Regions from separate parts of the Phyllobacterium sp. P5_D12 genome, predicted to be linked through region 3. Evidence: riboswitches for the same ligand, from Rfam matches in the RefSeq annotation. Region 3 holds a riboswitch; each other region holds the start of a gene.
The links. A riboswitch is a leader RNA that binds a small molecule or an ion and turns the genes downstream of it on or off. The one in region 3 is predicted to bind cobalamin.
Positions count from the first base shown of each region.

Region 1: another riboswitch for cobalamin. It lies ahead of ACXJ5O_RS04555 (aromatic ring-hydroxylating oxygenase subunit alpha); the one in region 3 lies ahead of nrdH (glutaredoxin-like protein NrdH).
Region 2: another riboswitch for cobalamin. It lies ahead of ACXJ5O_RS06105 (ABC transporter ATP-binding protein); the one in region 3 lies ahead of nrdH (glutaredoxin-like protein NrdH).
Region 4: another riboswitch for cobalamin. It lies ahead of bluB (5,6-dimethylbenzimidazole synthase); the one in region 3 lies ahead of nrdH (glutaredoxin-like protein NrdH).

Region 1 covers NZ_JBFUMG010000034.1:32-6,037, forward strand. The annotation lists partial or broken gene ACXJ5O_RS04545 (NAD(P)/FAD-dependent oxidoreductase) at 1-989, shown strand, start outside; gene ACXJ5O_RS04550 (2Fe-2S iron-sulfur cluster-binding protein) at 986-2,077, opposite strand; gene ACXJ5O_RS04555 (aromatic ring-hydroxylating oxygenase subunit alpha) at 2,077-3,318, opposite strand; cobalamin riboswitch at 3,439-3,641, opposite strand; gene ACXJ5O_RS04560 (L-fuconate dehydratase) at 3,722-4,999, opposite strand; gene ACXJ5O_RS04565 (SDR family oxidoreductase) at 5,022-5,756, opposite strand; gene ACXJ5O_RS04570 (MaoC/PaaZ C-terminal domain-containing protein) at 5,774-6,006, opposite strand, start outside.
Region 2 covers NZ_JBFUMG010000051.1:2,269-8,274, reverse strand. The annotation lists gene ACXJ5O_RS06110 (transglutaminase family protein) at 1-1,265, opposite strand, end outside; cobalamin riboswitch at 1,804-2,015, shown strand; gene ACXJ5O_RS06105 (ABC transporter ATP-binding protein) at 2,284-3,090, shown strand; gene ACXJ5O_RS06100 (ABC transporter substrate-binding protein) at 3,090-4,037, shown strand; gene ACXJ5O_RS06095 (FecCD family ABC transporter permease) at 4,077-5,051, shown strand; gene cysQ (3'(2'),5'-bisphosphate nucleotidase CysQ) at 5,048-5,851, opposite strand.
Region 3 covers NZ_JBFUMG010000143.1:65-6,070, reverse strand. The annotation lists gene nrdF (class 1b ribonucleoside-diphosphate reductase subunit beta) at 1-968, opposite strand, end outside; gene nrdE (class 1b ribonucleoside-diphosphate reductase subunit alpha) at 985-3,141, opposite strand; partial or broken gene nrdI (class Ib ribonucleoside-diphosphate reductase assembly flavoprotein NrdI) at 3,111-3,526, opposite strand; gene nrdH (glutaredoxin-like protein NrdH) at 3,531-3,752, opposite strand; cobalamin riboswitch at 4,002-4,225, opposite strand; gene ACXJ5O_RS11750 (TerC family protein) at 4,280-5,854, opposite strand; partial or broken gene ACXJ5O_RS11745 (hypothetical protein) at 5,880-6,006, opposite strand, start outside.
Region 4 covers NZ_JBFUMG010000292.1:786-5,549, forward strand. The annotation lists gene ettA (energy-dependent translational throttle protein EttA) at 1-1,077, shown strand, start outside; gene ACXJ5O_RS17430 (MOSC domain-containing protein) at 1,195-1,803, shown strand; cobalamin riboswitch at 1,830-2,006, shown strand; gene bluB (5,6-dimethylbenzimidazole synthase) at 2,054-2,806, shown strand; gene ACXJ5O_RS17440 (DUF2293 domain-containing protein) at 2,739-3,056, opposite strand; gene ACXJ5O_RS17445 (ArsR/SmtB family transcription factor) at 3,182-4,189, shown strand; partial or broken gene ACXJ5O_RS17450 (methylenetetrahydrofolate reductase) at 4,189-4,764, shown strand, end outside.

The sequences.
Region 1 (6,006 bases), on a different contig from region 3:
CGTCAATCGACCGGGAAGAAAAGCGCGTCACACTGGAGGATGGCCGGAAAATCCCCTATGCGCGTCTTCTGTTTGCGACAGGCGCCATTCCGCGCCCCCTGCCCCTCGCAGCAGGCAGCAAACATTGCACCACTCTGCGCAGTTTTGAGGATGCGCTTGCTATCCGGGCAAGGTTTCAGCCCGGAGCACGCATCGTGATTGTCGGCGGCGGATTTATCGGACTGGAACTTGCGGCCAGCGCTCGCAAGCGCGGCGCTTCGGTCACTGTGGTTGAGGCCCAAGGCCGCATCATGATGCGCGGCGTACCCGAGGAAATCGCCAAGGTCATCGATACGCGCCATCGCGGCGAAGGCGTGACCATTCTATGCGATACCGGAATTGTCTCCTTCGCTGACAATGCCGAAAACGTTGCGATCACGCTTTCGACAGGAAACGTCATCGTGGCGGACCTCGCCATCATCGGAATTGGCGCGACGCCGGTGACCGCGCTGGCCGAAGCGTCAGGCCTCGAAACCGGCAACGGTGTTGTGGTCAACGACTGGTTGCAGACCAGCGATCCGGATATTTATGCGGCTGGCGACTGTTGTATCTTCCCGCTCGCTGTCTACGGCGGGCGTCGGGTGCGGCTCGAAGCATGGCGCAATGCCCAGGAGCAAGGCGCGCTGGCTGCGCGCAATATGCTCGGTGCACAGGAGCCGCACCAATCGGTACCCTGGTTCTGGTCGGATCAGTATGAACTCGGTCTGCAGGTCGCTGGCCTCGCGGACGAGGGTACGCAAACGATCCGCCGCGACCTCGGTGACGGCGCCTTCATTCTTTTCCACCTTGCTGCCGATGGGCGTCTTGTCGCGGCAAGCGGCATTGGCCCGGGCAATTCGGTAGCGAAGGACATAAGGCTGGCCGAGATGTTGATTGCCCGCGGCGCGAGACCGGACTCGAGCCAGCTCGCTACGGTGGACGTGAAACTTAAATCATTGCTTGCGGCCTAGGCCTCAATTTCAACATTGCCGAGTGGCTTGGAACAGCACGCGAGCACATAGCCCTCGTCGATCTCATCGTCGAGAATACCGCCATTGTGGTCCATGTCGACCTCGCCGGAAATTTTCATAACCTTGCAGGTGCCACAGAGCCCCGATTCACACGCCGCCGCAATGCGTATCCCGGCACCGCGCGCGGCCTTCAGGATCGTTTCGCCCGGCGCACATGCCACTTCCATGCCCGACATGGAAAAACTGACCATCGCGGATCTCTCAACGGCCTCTGTCGATATCGCGTCCATCATCGGCAGCACCGGTTCGGCGGCCGGTCCGAAACTCTCCTGGTGGTAATGCGTCATGTCGAAGCCGGATGCTTCGAGCATGGTGCGCACATCCCGCATGAAGGTCTCAGGCCCGCAACAGAAGATCGTCCTGTCCTTGAAGTCCGGCGAAAGCAACGGCAACCTTGCCTCTTCAAAACGGCCGCGAATACCGGTCCACACCTGCCCCATCTCGTGTTCCTTTATAAGGAAGGCAAGCTTCAGGTTCGGCATGCAGCTGGTCAGATATTCAAGCTCCCTGCGGAAAATAATGTCGCTCGGCCGGCGTGCGCAGGTGACGAAATTGATGTCGCTTTGCGGGGCGCAATCGTGCATCCAGCGCGTCATCGACATCATCGGCGTGATGCCAGAACCCGCCGAGATGAACAGATACTTCCCGCCGGGATGTTTGCGCATGGAGAAATCGCCAAGCGGCCCGAATGCCTTCAACCGTGCACCCGGCGTCAGATGGTCTAGCATCCACCGCGCACCTATACTGCCATCCTGGGCTTTCGCCGTCACGGCAATAGTGAATGGCCGCGATGGGCTGGATGACAATGTAAATGTGCGCAAGACGGCTTCCGGTTGCACCGGCAACTCGAACGTCATGAACTGGCCGGGCTCATAGCGAAACCAGTTTTGATTGTCCGATTTGAACGTGAAAGTCTTCACATTGGGCGCTTCCTCGATGACCGACAGGCACTCCAGAAGATGCAGCCGATCATTCCATGGCTGCATCTGATCGAGGTGTGGATAGGTCTGAGGAAGCGTCATATTCATCATGCTACCTTGCTGAGCTTGGTTTCGTCGGAAAGCCTTGTTTCCATGGAATTGCTGTACCATTCGAGGAATTGCAGCACGCCACCTTCGTGTTCGACCGAGTATGGACCCGGTTCATAGGCAGGCGAGCGGATACCGAATGCATTCTCTTCAACGATACGGCGGTCCTGATTATTGGTCTCGAGCCAGACATGGGTCAGTTCTTCGAGATTGTAGTCGACGCCTTCGACTGCGTCCTTGTGGACGAGCCACTTCGTCGTGACCTCGGTCTCGTTCGGTCCGAGCGGAAGCACGCGGAAAGAAATCGCCTGGTCGCCGAGAACATGGTTCCACGTGGTCGGGTAATGATAGAGCAGTAGCGAACCGATCTGCTGTGCGTTGATATCATCACTGAGTTGCCTGCCGACTGCGCGCTTGCCGCTGATCGTGTAGCTCTCGGCACCACTAAGCAGAGGCACGCGTGTGGCACGATACTGACCGTCTTCTGCGATACGGAACACACTTGGAAGGCCGACTGCTTCACACTTTTCCCAATGCGCGACCATTTCGGGATCCTCCTTGGAGCCCTGAATTCCGGTAGCGCTTGGCGCTTCGGGGAAGGTCTTGCACAGTTCCGGGTGGTTGGCGACGCAGTGGTAGCATTCGCGATTGTTTTCCCAGACGAGCTTCCAGTTGCCTTTTTCGACAATCGAACTCTGGAATGCCACCTTGGTCTCGGTCAGGCGATGCGGCGCGAGATAGGGTTCGAGCAGGGCGCGTGTCGGGCCGAAATCCGGAGCGACGGGCGCGAGGCAAATGAAGATGTAGCCGCCGACACTTTCGCAATGCACCGTTTTCAGGCTGTGCTGGCTGGCGTCGAAATCATCGCTCATCTGGCGGGCGAACAGCAAGCGGCCGTCCAGTTCATAGGTCCACTGATGGTAGGGGCAGACGAGCTTCGCCGCGGTGCCCCTTTCGGCGGCGCAAACGCGCGAGCCGCGATGGCGGCAGGAATTGTGGAAAGCGCGGATCTGTTTTTGGCGGTCGCGGACGATGACGACCGGATAGTCGCCAACCTGAGCCGTGAAGTAGTTGCCCGGCTTGGCCACCTCGCAATCATGGCCGATGAATAGCCAATCGCGATAGAAGATATTCTCGATGTCGAGACGGTAATAGTCCGGATCGGAATAGAATGCCTGTTCAAGTCCGTAGCCCGGTTTCCGGTTCCTGAGATTCCGGAGCAGTTCGTTACGAATGTCCATGTCGTGTCCTCGCCCTAAAAGCTGCAAAGAACTGACTGGTGGTGACGGAGAAGAACGTCCATACGGCCAACGGATGTTGACCGCACAAAAGCATGCTCCTTGATCGCCCACCGCGATCAGTCGGTTTTGTCACTCGAGGCTGGTTTCCGGGCTCTGGAGTTGCCTTGTCTGGCTTCGCGACGCCTTCCCGGGGTGCACTCCCAGTGGCTGTTTTGCCGCGTTTTCCACTCCACTACCGTTGCGGGGGCAGCGCCGGGTTTTTTGACCGGCTTCCCAATTCTCCGCTTCCCCTAGAAAGCGGCACCTCAAGTGTCTCGATAAGAGCACTCGGCAGAACAAAAGAATAGGCGCGGAAACGACATCGCATTTACGCAAGACGACACGGAAGAAATACCCCCTAAGTTTAAGCTCTGTACAAATACTGTTTGATCGATTCCGGCTTCATCTCGATTGAGAAGCCCGGCAGGACCGGCGGCATATAGGCGGCATTCTGGATATTGCACGGGTCGACGAAATGTTCATGCAGATGATCGACATATTCGATGACTCTGCCCGCCTTTGTGCCTGACACCGCGACATAATCGATCATCGACAGGTGCTGCACATATTCGCAAAGGCCCACGCCGCCTGCATGCGGCCAGACCGGCAGATTATATTTCGCCGCGATCAGCAGCACAGCCAGCACCTCGTTGAGCCCGCCCATGCGGCAAGAATCGATCTGCACCACGTCGATCGCGCCCTCGGCGATGAACTGCTTGAACATGATGCGGTTCTGGCACATCTCGCCTGTCGCAACCTTCACCGGGCTGATGGCTTGCCGGATCTTTCGATGACCTGCCACATCGTCCGGGCTCGTTGGCTCCTCGATGAAGAACGGTTTGACGAAGGCGAGCCTGTTTATCCAGTCGATAGCCTCGTTGACCTCCCACACCTGATTGGCATCGATCATGAGGATGCGGTCATCGCCGATCACCTCGCGGGCAATGGTCAGACGCCGGATATCATCGTCGAGATCGCGACCGACTTTCATCTTGATGTGATTGAAACCTGCGTCGATAGCCTCCTGGCAAAGGCGACGCAGCTTGTCATCGGAATAGCCAAGCCAGCCCGCCGAGGTTGTATAGCAAGGATAACCTGTCGCTTTCAGATCAGCGATCCGCTCCTGCTTGCCCTTCTCCGCCTTGCGCAGAATTTCAAGTGCCTCATCCCGTGTCAGTACATCGGTCAGATAGCGGAAATCGACAATACTGACGATCTCTTCCGGAGTCATTTCGCCGACAAATTGCCAGACCGGTTTCCCGGCTTCCTTTGCCAGAAGATCCCACACGGCATTGACGACCGCACCGGTTGCGAGGTGCATCGCGCCTTTGTCCGGTCCGATCCAGCGAAGCTGGCTGTCGCCTGTGACGAAATGCCAGAAGCGACCCGGATTTTCCTTCACCCAGTCGAGTTCAAGACCAATGACAAGGTGCTTCAGCGCCTCGATCGCCATACAGACGATTTCGTTGCCGCGCCCGATGGTGAAGGTCAGGCCATGGCCGGCAAGTCCATCCGCATCTGTGTCGAGGACGACGTAGGCGGCCGAATAGTCCGGATCCGGGTTCATCGCATCCGATCCATCGAGGCTTTGCGACGTGGGAAACCGGATATCGAAAACGCGAAGATCGGTAATGCGGGTCATAATATTACTCCTGTGGAGACCTCTATACGGTCCAGCCACCATCGATGTTGTAAGCTTGACCCGTGGTGTATGTCGCGCCGGCGAGATAGACGGCAAGGTCAGCGATCTCTTCCGGCAAGCCAAGACGGCCCATCGGCTGGCGCGCGATGAAGGCGGCGCGTGTCGCATCATAGTCACCGCCGGTACGCATGCGCTGTTCGAGCGACGGGCTTTCGACCGTACCCGGGCAGATGGCGTTGCAGCGAATGCCCTGTGTAATATAGTCGGCGGCCACCGCCTTGGTGAGACCCAGGACAGCCGCTTTGGTCACGCCATAGGCAAAACGGTTCGGGACACCCTTAACGCTGCTGGCGACAGACGACATATTGACGATCGCGCCATCCTTGCGCTCGATCATACCCGGCAGAACAGCCCTGATCGTTCGGATCATGGCGCGGACATTGAGGTCCAGCGCGAAGTCCAGGTCTGCGTCCGGCATTTCGAGAATGGAACCGCCGTGGACGAACCCGGCGCAATTGAACAGCACGTCGATCGCACCAAGTTCGCCGATCACCTGATTGACTTCGTCCGTCTTCAGCACGTCGAGCTTGCGCGGCTTGATCCCCGCCTCTTTCGGCAGCGCATCCAGCAGTTGCTGGTTGATATCCGTCGCGTGCACGATTGCACCTTCGCGGGCGAACGCAAGCACCGAGGCGCGGCCAATGCCCTGCCCTGCGGCTGTGATCAAAACCCGCTTGCCTTCAAGTTTACCAGTCATTGCAAATCTCCAATCGCTTATGTCGCCTTGCTCTTGCGCTCGGCTATGAGAATATGGTCGGCGGCAAGCACGACCTCGTCACGTTGATTGATGACCTCGCAGCGCTCGACGACGCGTCCGCTGCCGGACCGCTTCGGGTCATCATCCTTGGCGCTGATTGTTACGCGTGTGCGGATCGTATCGCCAATGAAAACCGGCCGGACAAAGCGCAGGCGATCATAGCCATAGGAAAACGCCACCGGATTGATCA
Region 2 (6,006 bases), on a different contig from region 3:
TGGATCTTTGCCACGCTGTTCTCGGCTGCAATCAGATCCGGATTGACCCAGATCGGCTTGCCGTCCTTGCGCCAGTAGAGCGAGAACGTCCAGCGCGGAAGGCTTTCGCCGGGATACCACTTCCCCTGCCCGTAATGCAGGAACCCGCCCGGAGCGAAACGCTCGCGCAGCCGGCGGATGAGCTTGTCGGCCTTCTCGCGTTTGGTCGGGCCGACAGCATCGGTATTCCACTCGCCGGATTCGAAATCGTCGATCGATACGAATGTCGGCTCGCCGCCCATCGTCAGGCGCACGTCGCGCTCTTTGAGAAACGCGTCCACCTTTTCACCGAGTGCATCCAGCGCTGTCCAGGATTCATCGGAGAATGGCTTGGTGATGCGCGGGTGTTCGGAGACGCGTGTTACACGCATATCGAAGCCGAATTCGACATTCGCGGGTTCCGCCATGCCGGAGATCGGAGCCGCATTGCGATAATGCGGTGTGGCAGCAAGGGGTACGTGGCTCTCGCCAGTCAACAGACCGGATGTCGGATCGAGGCCGATCCAGCCTGCACCCGGCAGATAGACCTCGCACCAGGCATGAAGATCGGTGAAATCCTGGCTCGTGCCGGCGGGCCCGTCCAGCGAAACAAGATCGGGCTTCAACTGGATCAGATAACCGGAAACAAACCGCGCCGCGAGACCAAGATGGCGTAACGCCTGCGCCAGAAGCCAGCTCGAATCGCGGCAGGAACCCGTGCGGACGTCCAGCGTCACTTCCGGCTCCTGCACACCGGTTTCCATTCGAATGACATAGCCAACTTCGCGCTGGATACGCGCATTGAGATCCACGACGAAATTCACGGTGTTTGTCGGCGTGCGATCGACGGTCGCAAGAAAATTCGAGAGCAACGGGCCGATCGGCTCCGGTTTCAGATAGATCGAGAGGTCATCCTTTATGTCGTCGGGGTAAGCGAAGGGCCAGGTCTCGGCGACGGGTTCTACGAAAAAGTCGAATGGATTGTAGACCGTCATGTCGGCGATGAGATCGACTTCGATCTTGAGTTCCGTCACCGGCTCCGGGAAAACGAAGCGCGCCAGGAAATTGCCGTAGGGGTCCTGCTGCAGATTGACGAAATGATTGGCCGGACTGACCTTCAACGAATGGCTGAGAACTTTGGTCCGGGAATGAGGCGCAGGTTGCAGGCGGATCACTTGCGGCCCGAGCATGATCGGGCGGTCATATTTGTAATGGGTCAGATGATAGACTGCTGCGTGAATTGCCATGTCGCCTCAAATTTTTTTCTGAAATGCTTGTCCCCGAAGAACCGTAGCCTACTCCACGCCTTTGTTAAATGTCCCTGCCAATTATTTTAGCACATCAGACCGTTGCCGCATAAACGGGCTTGGCCACACAGCTTGGAAGGCCGCCACGACCTGACGAATGCAACTCTGCATTCGTTGCCGCCAAGACGATCACAGTCACCTTTGTCGCGTTTTGTGAGTGAAGCAGAAAACACCGTGCCAACCGGTGTATCGGAGGCGATAGGCCTCTCCGACCTAGGGCAAGGGCCTTGCTCGCAAGACAGGAGGTGACGCTATGTGGTTTCTACCACTGCGTATCACCCTGGAATTGAAAAAGACCCGGACTGGCTGGCAAGTCACGATCCGGGTCCTATTTCAGCAAACCAGGAAAAGAGAGGCAGGCGAAAGCTTGCCTCTCACTCCAAGACAAAACATAGCATTTCCCTCTATTTTTCCAAGCGGTATCTGCATTTGACTGATCCATCGTTTAATAAACGGATTGCTTTGGGTGCTTTTTCCACTAATGATCGTCACCGATGGTTTCTCCGGCAAGACAACGCTGGAGATGAAAAGGGAACACGGTGAGGCGTACCCAAAAGGGACCGAGACCGTGGCTGCCCCCGCAACTGTAAGCGGTGAGTGAGGCTCAATAGCGCCACTGGTGAAAACCGGGAAGGCCGGGCCAAACCGAGACCCGCGAGCCAGGAGACCTGCCATCAATACTGAAATTCGAACCGGACGGGGTGTGCCGGGAGCGATGCGATGTTTCCCGCTGCAACGGCCCCCTTTCGCGGGTCCGTGCCTGATGGCTACATTGTCCGTTCCCTGATCCCGTCGCTAGCAGATGGACGGGAATGAGCACCCCAAAGATTTTTTCCCGCGTCAGGCCAGTTCTTGCTTTCAGCGCATTGCCTCTCTTTACATATGTTATAACATTACGTATTGGAACAGCTGCGCGCTACGGCTTTTGCCGCGTTTCAGCATCCGGAGGACTTCACTCATGAGTCATATCGTGCTCAACGCCGCCGAGGTGACTTATCGCATCGCCAGCGAGACCCTGGTCGACAAGGCATCCTTGACGATCGAATGCGGTGCACGTTTGGCGATTATCGGACCGAACGGCGCCGGCAAGTCGACCTTGTTACGCATGCTGGCAGGTCTTCTCCAGCCGGCTTTCGGCGATATCACGCTCCGTGGCAAAAGCGTCAGCCATTTGACACCGCTTGAGCGTGCCCGGCAGTTTGCCTTTGTCGGCCAGACCGACACGCCGGAGCTGCAGCTTTCCGTCGAAGACTATGTCTCTCTCGGCCGTATTCCGCATATTGGCGCCTTTACCAAGGCACGGGAACGCGAGATCGTCGTTGAAGCCCTGCATCGCGCGAAGATCGCGCAGTTTTCGCGACGCGCCATCGGATCGCTATCGGGCGGCGAGCGTCAGCGCGTACAGTTGGCGCGGGCCATTGCCCAACAACCGGCCGTGCTTTTCCTTGATGAACCAACCAACCATCTCGACCCCAGGGCGCGCAGCGAGTTGCTGTCACTGGTCGCCGGACTGGACGTGACGACGATCGCGGTCCTGCACGATCTGCCGTTGGTCGCGCCTTTTGCAACGCACGTCGCGGTCATGCATAACGCCCGGGTAGTGGCCACCGGCACCCCCGATGAAACGCTGACGCCTCGGGTTGTCGGCGACGTCTTCAATCTAGACGTTTTGCGCTTGCGCCATCCATCGCAGAACCGCGACCTCATGGTGTTCGAGACGCCAGAACCATCCCTATCAGTCCATCTCTACGTACGGAGCATTTGATGAAAAAGACAATTCTTGCCCTCGCACTGACCGTAGTCTCGACGACCGCTTTCGCATTTCCCGTCACTGTGGACAATTGCGGCAAACCACTGACTTTCGATGCCGCGCCAAAACGAGCCGTGATCCAGGATCTTAATATGAGCGAGATGGCCTTTGCACTCGACCTGCAATCGTCAATGGCCGGTGTGACCGGCATCACAGGTTGGTACAAGGTGGATGACGCCTTCAGGAAACAGCTTGGTCAAATCCCGGAGCTCGCCTCCAAGGAACCGACGATAGAAAACCTCGTCGCCGCCAACCCCGATTTCTTCTTTGCCGGCTGGTACTATGGGATGAAACCCGGCGGTGATGTGACACCGGATACGCTAGCGCCCTACGGCATCAAGACCCTCGTCTTGACCGAGAGCTGCGTGCACCTCGACAAGAATCGCCCCGCCGCCTCGATGGATCTGCTCTATGGTGACATAACAAAACTCGGCAAGATTTTCGGCAAGGAGCAGCAGGCCGAGGTACTGGTTTCGGCCTGGAAGACACAGCTCGCGGAGATCAAAAAGAGAATCAACAGCAGCGGCGAAACCCGTGTTTTTCTTTATGATTCCGGCGAGGACAAGCCCTTCACCGCAGGCAAGTTCGCAATGCCGACGGCACTCATCAGCGAAGCAGGCGGTACCAACATCATGTCAGACATGGAGACGAGTTGGGGCACGACGTCATGGGAAACCGTCGCGGCGCGCAACCCGCAATTCCTTATCCTGCTCGATTATCAGGATGGTGCAGGCTATCAGAAGCTGCTCGATTTCCTCAAAGCGCATCCAGCGATGAAGGAAACCGATGCGGTGAAGAATGAGCGTTTCGTGGCACTGCGCTATGCCGAGCTCACGCCCGGTCCGGCCAATATCGAAGCCATCGGAAAGATCGCCAAGGCCATGCATCCGGAAGCTTTCTGAGTGCAAGCCAGACACCACATTTCGCTCGTGGCAGGGGTGATGCTGGTCATTGCCCTTGCCGTGCTTTCCATCGCCTATGGCTCGACTGTCATACCGTTGAGTGATGTTCTGAATGCCTTCGCCCATGCGGCTGGTTTCAGCGACCTTAGCACCACGATACCAATCGAGCGTATTATCGTCGATCTGCGCTTGCCGCGCGTCATACTGGCCATCTGCGTCGGCGCTGGGCTCGGCATTGTCGGCGCGATGTTGCAGACGGTAACGCGCAACGATCTCGCCGACCCATTCCTGTTCGGGCTATCTTCGGGTGCCGCAGCCGGTGCGGTTTCGGTGATCAGCATTTTCGGCGACCGCTTCGGCATCTGGACGCTGCCGATCGCTGCATTCTGCGGCGGCATGCTCGCTGCGATCATTGTGCTATTGCTTGTACGGCGCGTACAGGGTCAGGGGCCGGAACGCATGATCCTTGCGGGCCTTGCCGTCTCGTTCCTGTTTGCCGCGCTCACCAACTACATGGTGTTCTCCGGCGATCAGCGCGCCGCCCATTCCGTCCTGTTCTGGACGCTTGGAGGGCTCGGCCTCGCGCGCTGGGAAAACCTGCCGCTGGCATTGCTTGGCCTCACCGCAATTCTCATCCACGCGCTCTATAACCACCGCAACCTTGATGCGTTTCTCGCCGGCGAAAATACGGCGGAAAGCTTGGGCGTCCGCGTCAACCGCACGCGCAACACAGTCTTCATCGTCTGCGCATTTTCAACGGCGATCTTCGTTTCGGTCGCAGGCGTCATCGGTTTTGTCGGCCTGATGATTCCGCACATCGCCCGGCGTTTTGCCGGTCAGCTTCATGCGGGCCTGATCCTCACCTGCGCACTGCTCGGCGCAATATTGATTCTCCTGAGCGACTTTGCCGCACGGCTCCTGCTCGCACCGCAGGAACTGCCGATCGGCATCGTTACGAGCTCCGTCGGTGCGTTTTTTGTGGTGACGCTGCTGTTAAGGAAGCGGCAGGGCTAGAGCCTTCCGCGTGCCACAAAGCTTGGATTGGCGAAGTCTGCATCATTGGCCTGGTTGCGGCGGCCATAGGTCAGCGGCTTGCCATCCAGCGTAAGTGTGATCCCGCCCGCGGCGCGCAGAACCGCGTCACCTGCCGCCGTGTCCCATTCCATTGTACGGCTGAGCCGCGGATAGATGTCCGCTTCGCCCCGCGCCAACAGCCCGAACTTGATCGATGAGCCAACCGAGACGCAATCGGCGATAGCGAAATCCTTCAGGTATTCGTCAGTTTCCGGCGTACGGTGTGAGCGGCTGGCGACGGCAATCATTTCCTCCGGCGCAGTCCGGCACGAAATGCTGTTGCGCGTGGTTACGCTCCCGGTGGAATCGACGGTCACTTCCTGCGCACCGTTCGGGCCGCCGGTAAACAGCCACCCGCGTACCGGAGCATAGACGATGCCCAGCACCGGAGCGCCGTCTTCGATCAGGGCGATGTTTACAGTGAAATCACCATTGCGATTGACGAACTCGCGCGTGCCATCGAGCGGATCAACCAGATAAAAACGGTTGCCGAGATCACCTGGCACATGCCCGCCGGAAATCTCTTCCTCCGCCACGATCGGAATATCGGGCGTTGCCTGGCGCAGCGCATCCAGGATGATCACTTCCGCCGCGCGGTCTGCCGCCGTGACCGGCGAATTGTCGTCTTTCAACGCGACATCGCAGCCTTCTATGTAAATGCGCAAAATTTCGCGTCCAGCGGCAATCACCGCGGATTCGAAGGTCGTGAGAAGAGTGGAGTAATTGAATTGCGAAAGCATTGTCACGGAATTTCCAGTTATTGCGCTGTTTATCTCCCCCCTTGTGGGGGAGAAAGCGATTTCAGCACCTTGAGCCCTTCGCTCAAGTGCTAGAAATCGCAAGAGAGGGGATTTACCTCACTAACTACCCCCTCACTTGGATTTTCCAAGGATTT
Region 3 (6,006 bases):
TCGGTTGCGATAGCTTTACCGATGACGTAGGACGAGCCGGAACCCGAGAAGAAGTCATGGTTTTCGTCGGCATTGGGCGACAACGCCGACAAGATCGCCGGATTGACCTTGCAGGCTTCAGCTGGGAAAAGTGCTTCGTAACCGAGGTTCATCAATGCCTTGTTGGCGTTGTAGTGCAGGAACTTTTTTACATCCTCTGTCAGGCCGACGCCATCATAGAGCGCTTCGGTATATTTCGCCTCATTATCATAAAGCTCAAGCAGCAATTCGAAGGCGAACTCTTTCATCGCTTGCTGGCGCTCGTCGCTCAAGCGCTCCAGCCCACGCTGGAATTTGTAGCCGATATAGTACCCATGGACAGCCTCGTCGCGGATGATCAGGCGGATCATGTCGGCTGTATTTGTGAGCTTTGCCCGGCTCGACCAGAACATCGGGAGGTAGAAACCGGAATAGAACAGAAAGCTTTCAAGGAAAACGCTGGCGATCTTGCGTTTCAGGGGATCGGGATTGCGGTATTGCTCGAGAATGAGCGTCGATTTCTTCTGCAGATGTTCGTTTTCCTCCGACCAGCGATAGGCGTCGTCGACATCGGAGGTCGAGCACAATGTCGAGAAGATCAATGAATAGGAGCGGGCGTGCACCGCCTCCATGAAGGAGATGTTGGAATAGACTGCCTCCTCGTGCGGCGTGATTGAATCCTCCATCAGCTTCGGCGCGCCGATGCTGGTCTGGATTGTGTCGAGCAGCGTCAATCCGGTAAAGACGCGAATGGTCAGCTGCTGCTCTTCCGGCTTGAGCGCTGCCCAAGAGGGGATGTCATTCGACAGCGGCACCTTCTCCGGTAGCCAGAAATTTCCCGTCAGCCTGTTCCAGACCTCAAGATCCTTGTCGTCGTCGATGCGGTTCCAGTTGATCGCGCGCACCGATGCAGAAGCCTTTGGGGCCTTGGTCTTTACCTGAATGTTCATTTCGTTCCCCAGAATGTCAAAGTGCGCAGGATACGCAGCCCTGCACTTCCGTGCCGGACAACGCCATCTGCCGAAGGCGGATGTAGTAAATGGTCTTGATGCCCTTCTTCCAGGCATAAATCTGAGCCCGATTGATGTCGCGGGTCGTGGCGGTATCGCGGAAGAACAGAGTCAGGGAAAGACCCTGGTCCACATGCTGGGTCGCTGCTGCATAGGTGTCGATGATCTTTTCCGGTCCGATCTCGTAGGCGTCCTGGTAGTAGTCGAGATTGTCATTGGTCATGAACGAGGCAGGATAGTAGACCCTGCCGATCTTGCCTTCCTTGCGGATCTCGATCTTGGAAACGATAGGGTGGATCGAAGACGTCGAATGGTTGATGTAGGAGATGGACCCTGTCGGCGGTACTGCCTGCAGGTTCTGGTTATAGAGACCGGACGCCATCACGGCTTCCTTCAATGCCAGCCAGTCTTCCTTTGTGGGGATGTGTATGCCTGCGGTCTCGAAGAGTTCACGCACCCGCCCGGTCGCGGGCAGCCATTCCTGCCCGGTATACTTGTCGAAATATTTACCGGAAGCGTATTTCGAATTTTCGAAGCCTTTGAAGCTGGTGCCCCGCTCGGCGGCGATGCGGTTCGATGCGCGGATTGCATGATAGGTCACGGTGTAGAAATAGATGTTGGTGAAATCCACACCTTCTTCAGAGCCATAATAGATGCGTTCGCGGGCGAGATAGCCGTGCAAGTTCATCTGTCCGAGCCCGATCGCATGGCTGTCATCGTTACCCTTTTCGATCGATGGGAGAGACGCGATATGGCTCATGTCCGAAACGGCGGTCAGCGCCCTTATCGACGTTTCAATCGTCTTGCCGAAATCGGCCGAATCCATCGTGGCGGCGATGTTCAGCGAGCCAAGATTGCAGGAAATATCCTTGCCCATATGTTTGTAGGAAAGATCATCATTATATTCGCTGGCCTCGCTCACCTGCAGGATTTCCGAGCAGAGATTGCTCATGGTGATACGTCCGGCAATCGGGTTTGTGCGGTTCACCGTGTCCTCGAACATGATGTAGGGATAGCCGCTCTCGAACTGGATTTCCGCCAGCACCTGGAAGAACTCCCGCGCCTTAATCTTTTTCTTGCGGATGCGGCTGTCCGCGACCATTTCCCGGTATTTTTCCGTGACCGAGATTTCAGTGAAGCTCGCCCCGTAGACCCGCTCCACATCGTAGGGCGAGAACAGGTACATGTCCTCATTGTTCTTCGCCAGTTCGAAGGTAATGTCTGGAACCACCACGCCGAGCGACAGCGTCTTGATGCGGATCTTCTCGTCAGCGTTCTCGCGCTTGGTGTCGAGGAAGCGCATGATGTCGGGATGGTGCGCGTTGAGATAAACGGCGCCTGCGCCCTGCCGTGCGCCGAGCTGGTTGGCATAGGAGAAACTGTCTTCCAGAAGCTTCATCACTGGGATAATGCCGGAAGACTGGTTTTCGATCTGCTTGATCGGCGCACCTGCCTCGCGAATATTTGTAAGGGACAAGGCAACGCCGCCACCGCGTTTTGACAGCTGCAAGGCRGAATTGATGCCTCTTGCGATCGATTCCATATTGTCCTCGACCCTAAGCAGGAAGCAAGATACGAGCTCGCCACGCTGCTTCTTTCCTGCGTTGAGAAAGGTGGGCGTTGCCGGCTGGAAGCGGCCGGAGATAATCTCATCGACCATATCCCGGGCAAGTTGTTCACTGCCCTGCGCCAATGCCAAGGCCACCATGCAGACGCGGTCTTCGTAGCGCTCAAGATAGCGCTTCCCGTCGAACGTCTTCAGCGTATAGCTGGTGTAATATTTGAAAGCGCCGAGGAAAGTCGGGAAACGAAACTTCCTGGCATAGGCATGGTCGACGAGATCGCGGACGAAGTTGAACGAATACTGGTCCAGCACCTCACGCTCATAATATCCCTCGGTCACCAGATAATCGAGCTTCTCCCGCAAATTATGGAAGAAGACAGTGTTCTGGTTCACATGTTGCAGAAAATACTGTTTTGCCGCCAGCCTGTCCTTGTCGAGCTGAATTTTTCCATCCTCGTCATAGAGGTTCAGCATCGCGTTCAGCGCATGGTAGTCCAGCGTTGTTTCGGCAGCACCCTTCAAAGCATAGTCGAGTGTGAGCGTGTCCAAAATCGTTCCAATCCGTGTCTGACATTGTTGACATCGTCCTCGGTACCCAGAAGCTCGACCTGTAGAGATAGGGTACCTGGCATTTTGCAGAGATGATGTTGCCTGCGATCCCGAAGGTCGCACCGAAGTTGCTGTTGCCCGCGGCGATGACACCGCGAAGGTTCGAACGGTTCTCGACAATATTAAGAAAACGGATCACTTGTTTGGGCACCGCCCCCTTGCCGCCGTCTCCCGAATAGGTCGGAACGATCAGGACAAATGGTTCCCGGGTCACGCACTCACCGCACTTGGGGCTGACAGGAATCTGCGTCGAGGGCAGACCGAGCTTGCTGACAAAGCGATGGGTGTTTCCCGACTGGCTCGAGAAATAGATGATTCCGCCCACAGGCCTATACGAGCGCGCTGATCATGTCGGGGCGAAAGCCGGCCCAGTGAGTTTCACCGGCGATCACCACTGGCACCTGACGGTAACCGAGGCTCTGAACCAGTTCGAATGCTGCCATGTCCGCCGACACGTCGACGACATCATATTCCATGCCCTGACGATCAAGGGCCCGGGTCGTCGCTGTGCACTGGACGCAGGCGGGTTTGCTGTAAACGGTGATGTGCATGATTTCCTTGTTGTTTTCAGACATAGAAAGGGTGGCCGGACGACAGCCATTGCCCGTTAATATCGATCGGAAAGGGGATACTTGCTGATGCTTCAGAGGGCTTCCGCCGTCCGACTACTCGCGCTTCAATATATTCAAAAGCCTGAACATGGTTTCACCCCGTGGTTGACTAATTGGAGAGGTTCAGGGGAAGCGGCATGCCGGATATATTCCGCCATATGGTCGCGACCTTCCCGGCACCCCGCCGGTGGACTCGTTTCGACCGAGGCAGGTCTCCTGGCTTGCGGGTCGTCGCACTCGCTCTGCCTTCCCGAAATGGTGCATTTCAGTGGCGTTATCGAACGAATGCTCGCCGCATACAGTTGCGGGGGCAGCTCCGGCTTTGCCAAACCGTCAGGTTCAACGCACCGTATTCCCGTCTTAGCTTTCGATCCTGGAAGCGAATCAAAAGAACCTCGAACACTAGATATGGTATACGAGGTTAAAATGGCGTCAACGAATATGTTTTTCAGTGGAAAAATGCTGGTTTAGATGAACGCTGCCGTTTGCGTCGGGGAAATTCGTACCTTGCCGATATTGCGGCCATCCATCTCGACAATCTCATATTCGAGATCGTCGACGGTGAGCTTCTCACCTTCGGCTGGTATATGACCGAGGTTCCATAAAATATAGCCGGCGAGCGTCGTATAGCGGTCACCCTCATCGACCAGATCACGATCGATAAGCCCGCCAAGACGGCGAATGTCGATATAGGCGTCAACCACCATGCTACCGTCTTCCGAACGTTGAAGGATCGGGCTTTCCTCGCCTTCTTCAGGGAACTCACCGGCGATGGCTTCGAGGATATCTGTTGGTGTGACCACCCCTTCGAACGAGCCGTGCTCATCGAGGATCACGCCCATCTGTACCGATGAACCCCGCAACTGTTCCATGACGCGAAGCACATTGGCGTTTTCATGGAAGATAAGCGGCTGGCGGGTGACCTTTTCCCAATCGATCTTGCCGCCATCGAGAATGGCGAAAAGCAGGTCCTTGGTGAGCGCAACGCCGACGAATTCATCGACGCGGCCGCGGGCAAGTACAACACGGCTGTGGGCGAGGGTGCGAATTTCGGCGAGCAGCTCTTCGTTGGTCTCGTCGAGATCCAGCCATTCCACTTCATTGCGCGGCGACATGATCGAACGGACCGGGCGCTCGACCAGATCAAGTACACCGCGGATCATTTCCTTTTCTTCCGGATGGAAGACATCGCCTGCTGCACTTTGTTCTGCAATCACATCGAGCGTATCGGAATGCGCGGCATCTCCGTTACGGCCGCCGCCGAGCAGCCGCAGGACCGCGCCTGCGGTGCGATCGCGCAGATCCATGGTCGTGATACGCTTTTCGCGGTTGTGACGTCCGACCTGGTTGGCAGCCTCGACAAGCACAGAGAAGCCGATGGCGGCGTAGAGGTAGCCCTTCGGGATGTGGAAACCGAAGCCTTCGACGATCAGACTGAAACCGATCATCATCAGAAACCCGAGGCAGAGAATGACGACAGTCGGATGCTTGTTGACGAACGTCATGAGCGGCCTGGATGCGAGCATCATCACACCTACGGCAATGACGACCGCGATCATCATGACCTCGAGATATTTCACCATGCCCACGGCTGTGATGACACTGTCGAGCGAGAAAACGGCATCGAGCACAACGATCTGGGCAATGACCTGCCAGAACACCGCATGGGCTACATTGGTTTCCTTGGCCGACATATGGCCTTCCAGCCGCTCGTGCAGTTCCATAGTGCCCTTGAACAGCAGGAAGATGCCGCCGAGGATAAGGATGATATCGCGTCCGGCAAAATCCAGCCCAGCGACGCTGAACAGAGGTCGCGTCAGTGTGACTACCCATGAAATGGAGGCAAGCAGCAGAAGCCGCATGACCAGAGCCAGCGACAAGCCGACAAGCCGCGCACGGTTGCGTTGATGCGGAGGCAGTTTGTCGGCGAGGATCGCTATGAAAACGAGATTGTCGATGCCGAGCACGATCTCCAGCACGACAAGCGTGGCAAGACCAATCCAGGCGTTGGGGTCGGCAATCCAGTCCAGTGTCCAGTCCATCGGGCTGTCGGGTCCTTAAATAGATTCAGCGTGCAGCGGCGTCAGCGATTGACGCTGCGGCGCAGGCAAAATAACGGGATGGGGAAATCACAGGAACTTTTTGCTGACGCTGCACATGCAGGGTCAGCATGCTTCGCAAGTCCGGACTTGGA
Region 4 (4,764 bases), on a different contig from region 3:
ACGGCGTGGCTGGAAAAGCACCTGCGCGAATACAAGGGTTCGGTACTGCTGATCACCCACGATCGCTACTTCCTCGACAATGTTACCGGGTGGATTCTCGAACTCGATCGTGGTCGCGGTATTCCTTATGAAGGCAACTATTCGGCCTATCTCGGTGCCAAGGCCAAGCGCATGCAGCAGGAAGGCCGCGAAGACGACTCGCGCCAGAAAGCATTGGAGCGCGAGCGCGAATGGATTTCGGCGAGCCCCAAGGCGCGTCAGGCCAAGTCCAAGGCGCGTATCAAGGCCTATGACGCCTTGGTGGATGCGGCCAACGATCAGCGGCCAGGCGACGCACAGATTCTCATTCCGGCAGGCGAGCGCCTTGGTCAGGTGGTGATTGAAGCGGAAGGTCTCACGAAATCCTTCGGGGATCGACTGCTCATCGAAAACCTTACATTCAAGCTGCCGCCCGGCGGCATTGTCGGCATTATCGGCCCCAACGGTGCAGMCAAAACCACCCTGTTCAAGATGATCACCGGCCAGGAAAAACCGGATTCTGGATCCATCCGCATCGGTGAAACAGTGCATCTTGGCTATGTCGATCAGAGCCGCGATCATTTGAAGGCTGATAAGAACGTCTGGGAAGAAATTTCGGGCGGCAATGYAATCATCAAGCTCGGCAAGCACGAGATGAACTCACGTGCCTATGTCTCGGCGTTCAACTTCAAGGGCGGCGATCAGCAGCAAAAGGTCGGCAATCTCTCCGGCGGTCAGCGCAACCGCGTGCATCTCGCCAAGATGCTGCAGGCTGGTGGCAATGTTCTTCTGCTCGATGAGCCTACCAACGATCTCGACACCGAAACGCTGGCGGCGCTTGAGGACGCGCTGGAAAAATATGCAGGCTGCGCCGTGATCATCAGCCATGATCGCATGTTCCTGGACCGGCTGGCGACGCATATTCTCGCATTCGAWGGCGACAGCCATGTGGAATGGTTCGAAGGCAATTTCGAGGACTACGAGAACGACAAGATCCGCCGCCTTGGTCCCGATAGCGTCAATCCAAAGCGTCCGAGCTACAAGCCGCTAACTCGATAACGGTAATGGGAGGCGGAGACGTTCTCCCATCACCATTTTTGACGAACCCATCAGGCTTATTTGCTGGTTTTCGTGGCCTGATTTTCTAGTATCCGGGAAGTCTCATGGAGTGGCGCAATGACTGACCTGTTTGAAACCAGAACCGAGATATTCCCTTCACGCAAGCTTAGCGGGCGGGTAAGTGGGTTGTTCGAAGCTCTCGCAGGCGACTTTGTCACGACGCCTGCAGCTTCTCTTGATCTCACATTCGACGGGATCGTTGGCGATTTTCATGCTGGTCCAACGCGCAAGTCCGGCGGCCGTGAGCCCTGGTATCCGCGCGGCACGGAAATGCGCAACGAGCGCCAGCTTTCCATTCTCGCATCGGACGAACTGGCGGATGTCGCTGCTGGCATGGGATTGTCTGATCTGAAGGCTGAATGGATCGGCGGCAACATGGTCATTGACGGTATTCCGGCGCTTTCGATGCTGCCGCCACGGACGCTGATGTTCTTCGAGGGAGGCGTCACTTTGAGGGTGGACGGGCAGAATGCCCCCTGCAAGGTAGCGGGGCGCTCCATCGGCGAACATGCAGACACAGAAGATCACACGACGACAGCGCTCGATTTCGTCCGGGTCTCGAAGCGCTTGCGTGGCATTGTCGCGTGGGTCGAGAAACCGGGCACCATTCGCGCCGGTGAAAAAGTCGATGTGCGGATTCCTGAGCAATGGATTTATCAGGTCTGAGGGTTGCGCCGAGGGATTTTCTATGGCGAATGGACTGAAGGTCCGGTGCCTGCTTTTTGCGGGAGAATCGGGAAGCCGGTGTGACTCCGGCACGTGCCCAACGCTGTAAAGGGGATGGGCCGCGCAGATGCCACGGATATACCGGAAGGCGCGCGGTTCAGACGAACCTCAGTCAGAAGACCGGCCGGACCTCATAGCTCAAACCGCGCGGACGGCGGGGAGAGTTTCCAAGCGTTGTTGGGAGCAAACAATGCAGAATGTTTCGTATCGTCCGGTCACCGCCGATCGCTTTTCCGATGATGAACGCYCAGCGGTCTATAAAGCCATCTATACGAGGCGCGATGTGCGCGACCAGTTTCTCCCGAAACCGGTGCCCGACGACATCCTGATGCGTCTTCTGGACGCTGCGCACCACGCGCCGTCGGTCGGATTCATGCAGCCGTGGAACTTTATTGTCATTCGGGACGAAGCGCGAAAGGTGGAGATACATCGCGCCTTCACCCGCGCCAACGAGGAAGCGAAGTTGCTGTTCAGCGACGAACGGCAAGCGCTTTATGCTTCGCTGAAGCTCGAAGGCATTCTCAAGGCACCGATCAACCTGTGCATCACCTGCGACCGCACGCGCGGCGGCAAGGTGGTGCTTGGGCGCACGCATAATCACCAGATGGATCTCTACAGTACCGTCTGCGCTGTGCAAAATCTTTGGCTCGCGGCTCGGGCCGAGGGCATCGGTGTCGGCTGGGTCAGCATTTACCACGATCAGGATATGCGCCGTATCCTCAGCATTCCGGAGCATGCCGAGATCATAGCCTACCTCTGTATCGGTTATGTTGATGAACTCTACGACATGCCGGAACTGCAAAGCCGTGGCTGGGCCAAAAGATTACCTCTGGAGGACCTGATTTTCCAAGATCAATGGCAGGACACGATCAGTATCAGCTCGGATCTTCCTCATCAGGGTCCAGCAGACGCGTCGCCCGCCACTCCGTCAACTTCCGATTGATGGCATCTAGCACGAAGAATCGCGCACTCTCCTTGTCATACCCTTCATCGCGCAGGGCGTCATAGTCCGTGTGCTGGTGGCGGACATGCGCCACGGCAGCAAGCCACACCGCAATGGGAGGGGGCAATGACCGCATGTGCGGCGCGCCAGCAGCAGCCCTTATCGGCTCCGAATCCGAATAGGGCACCGCCGGGAGAAGCAGCGTCAGCGCCTTGTTGATCGCGCGCTGGCGGTTTGTTCCTGTGCTCATGCAGGTTCCTTGCGTGATTCTTGGTCGTATTTCAAACGCGGCAAAATTTGTCGTCAACGGCAAAAACAACTTGCCAAAATTTGATTTCTCACATAAACATATCTTTATGTCTTTTGAGGTGAATAATGGACAAGCGTAATCTCAATCTTGATCTGATGGTCGATACGCTGAAAGCAGCGGCCGAGCCAAGCCGTTTGCGTATTCTGGCGCTCTTGTCGCGCGGCGACCTGACAGTTTCGGACCTTACGACTATTCTCGGTCAGTCACAGCCACGTGTGTCACGCCACCTCAAGCTCCTGTTTGAAGCAAGCCTCATCAACCGTTATCAGGAAGGTTCCTGGGCTTATTTCCGTTTGGCAGAATCGCTGATCGTCGGCGACATCGCCCGCTCTCTTCTGGATCGTCTGGACAACGCCGATACGCTGTTGGAGCGTGATCTTGAACGCCTTTCCTCGGTGAAGCTGCAGCGTCGTGAGCGTGCAGCTGCCTATTTCAGCGCCAATGCCACCAGCTGGGACGCGATCCGTTCATTGCATGTTCCGGATGGCGCTGTAGAAGACGCACTGATCAAAATTGTCGGTCGCAAGCCCTTCCAGGCCATGCTCGACGTTGGGACTGGCACAGGCCGCCTTCTGGAGCTTTTTGCGCCGCTTTATGTGCGCGGTGTCGGCATCGACATTAATCGCGACATGCTGACTATTGCCCGTTCAAATCTCGACCGCGACGGGATTACCAACGCACAGGTTCGCCATGGCGACGTCTACTCGCTCCCGGTCGATCGGGAGTCTTTCGATTTCGTGACGATTCACCAGGTCCTGCACTTTCTCGATAATCCGGCGGAAGCAATCCGCGAAGCGGCGCGCGCGTTGCGGGCAGGCGGGCGAATGTTGATCGTCGATTTTGCCCCGCATGAGCTTGAGTTCCTGCGCGACAATCATGCGCATGTGCGTCTTGGGTTCAATGACGGGCAGATGCGTGACTGGCTGACCGAGGCTGGATTGATGCTCGAAGAGAGCCGCGATCTAGAACCGAAGGGCGATGACAAACTGACCGTCAAATTGTGGCTGGCACGCGACCCGCGCTTGCTGATCGCCGATCCCGATTCAACCTCCCGCATAACGGAGAGCGTATAATGAGTTTTTTCCGCCAGTCCCGCCGTTCGGATATTGGGTCAAATATCCGTGTTTCATTTGAGTTTTTCCCGCCGAAGACGGAAGTCATGGAAGAACGGCTTTGGGAAACGGTGACGCGCCTTGCGCCGCTCAATCCTGAATTCGTATCGGTGACTTACGGTGCCGGCGGCACCACCCGGGAACGTACTGCCCGTACAATCAAGCGGATTTTGACTGAAACCGACGTCAATGCCGCCGCCCATCTGACCTGCGTCGATGCGACTAAGGAAGAGGTGGATACGGTTGTGCGCGAGTTTGCGGCCATGGGCGTCAAGCGCTTTGTGGCGTTGCGCGGCGATCCGGCCGGCGGCGTTGGTGCGCACTACAAACCAACTCCAGGTGGCTATGAGAACGGCGCCGAGCTGGTTGCTGGGCTCAAAGCCTTCGCGGACTTCGACATCTCCGTCTCCGCGTATCCGGAAAAGCATCCAGAAAGTCCAGATTTTGCCACGGATATCGACATGCTGAAGCGCAAGGTCGACAATGGCGCGACGCGGGCGATCACGCAGTTCTTTTTCGAGAACGATCTTTATGAA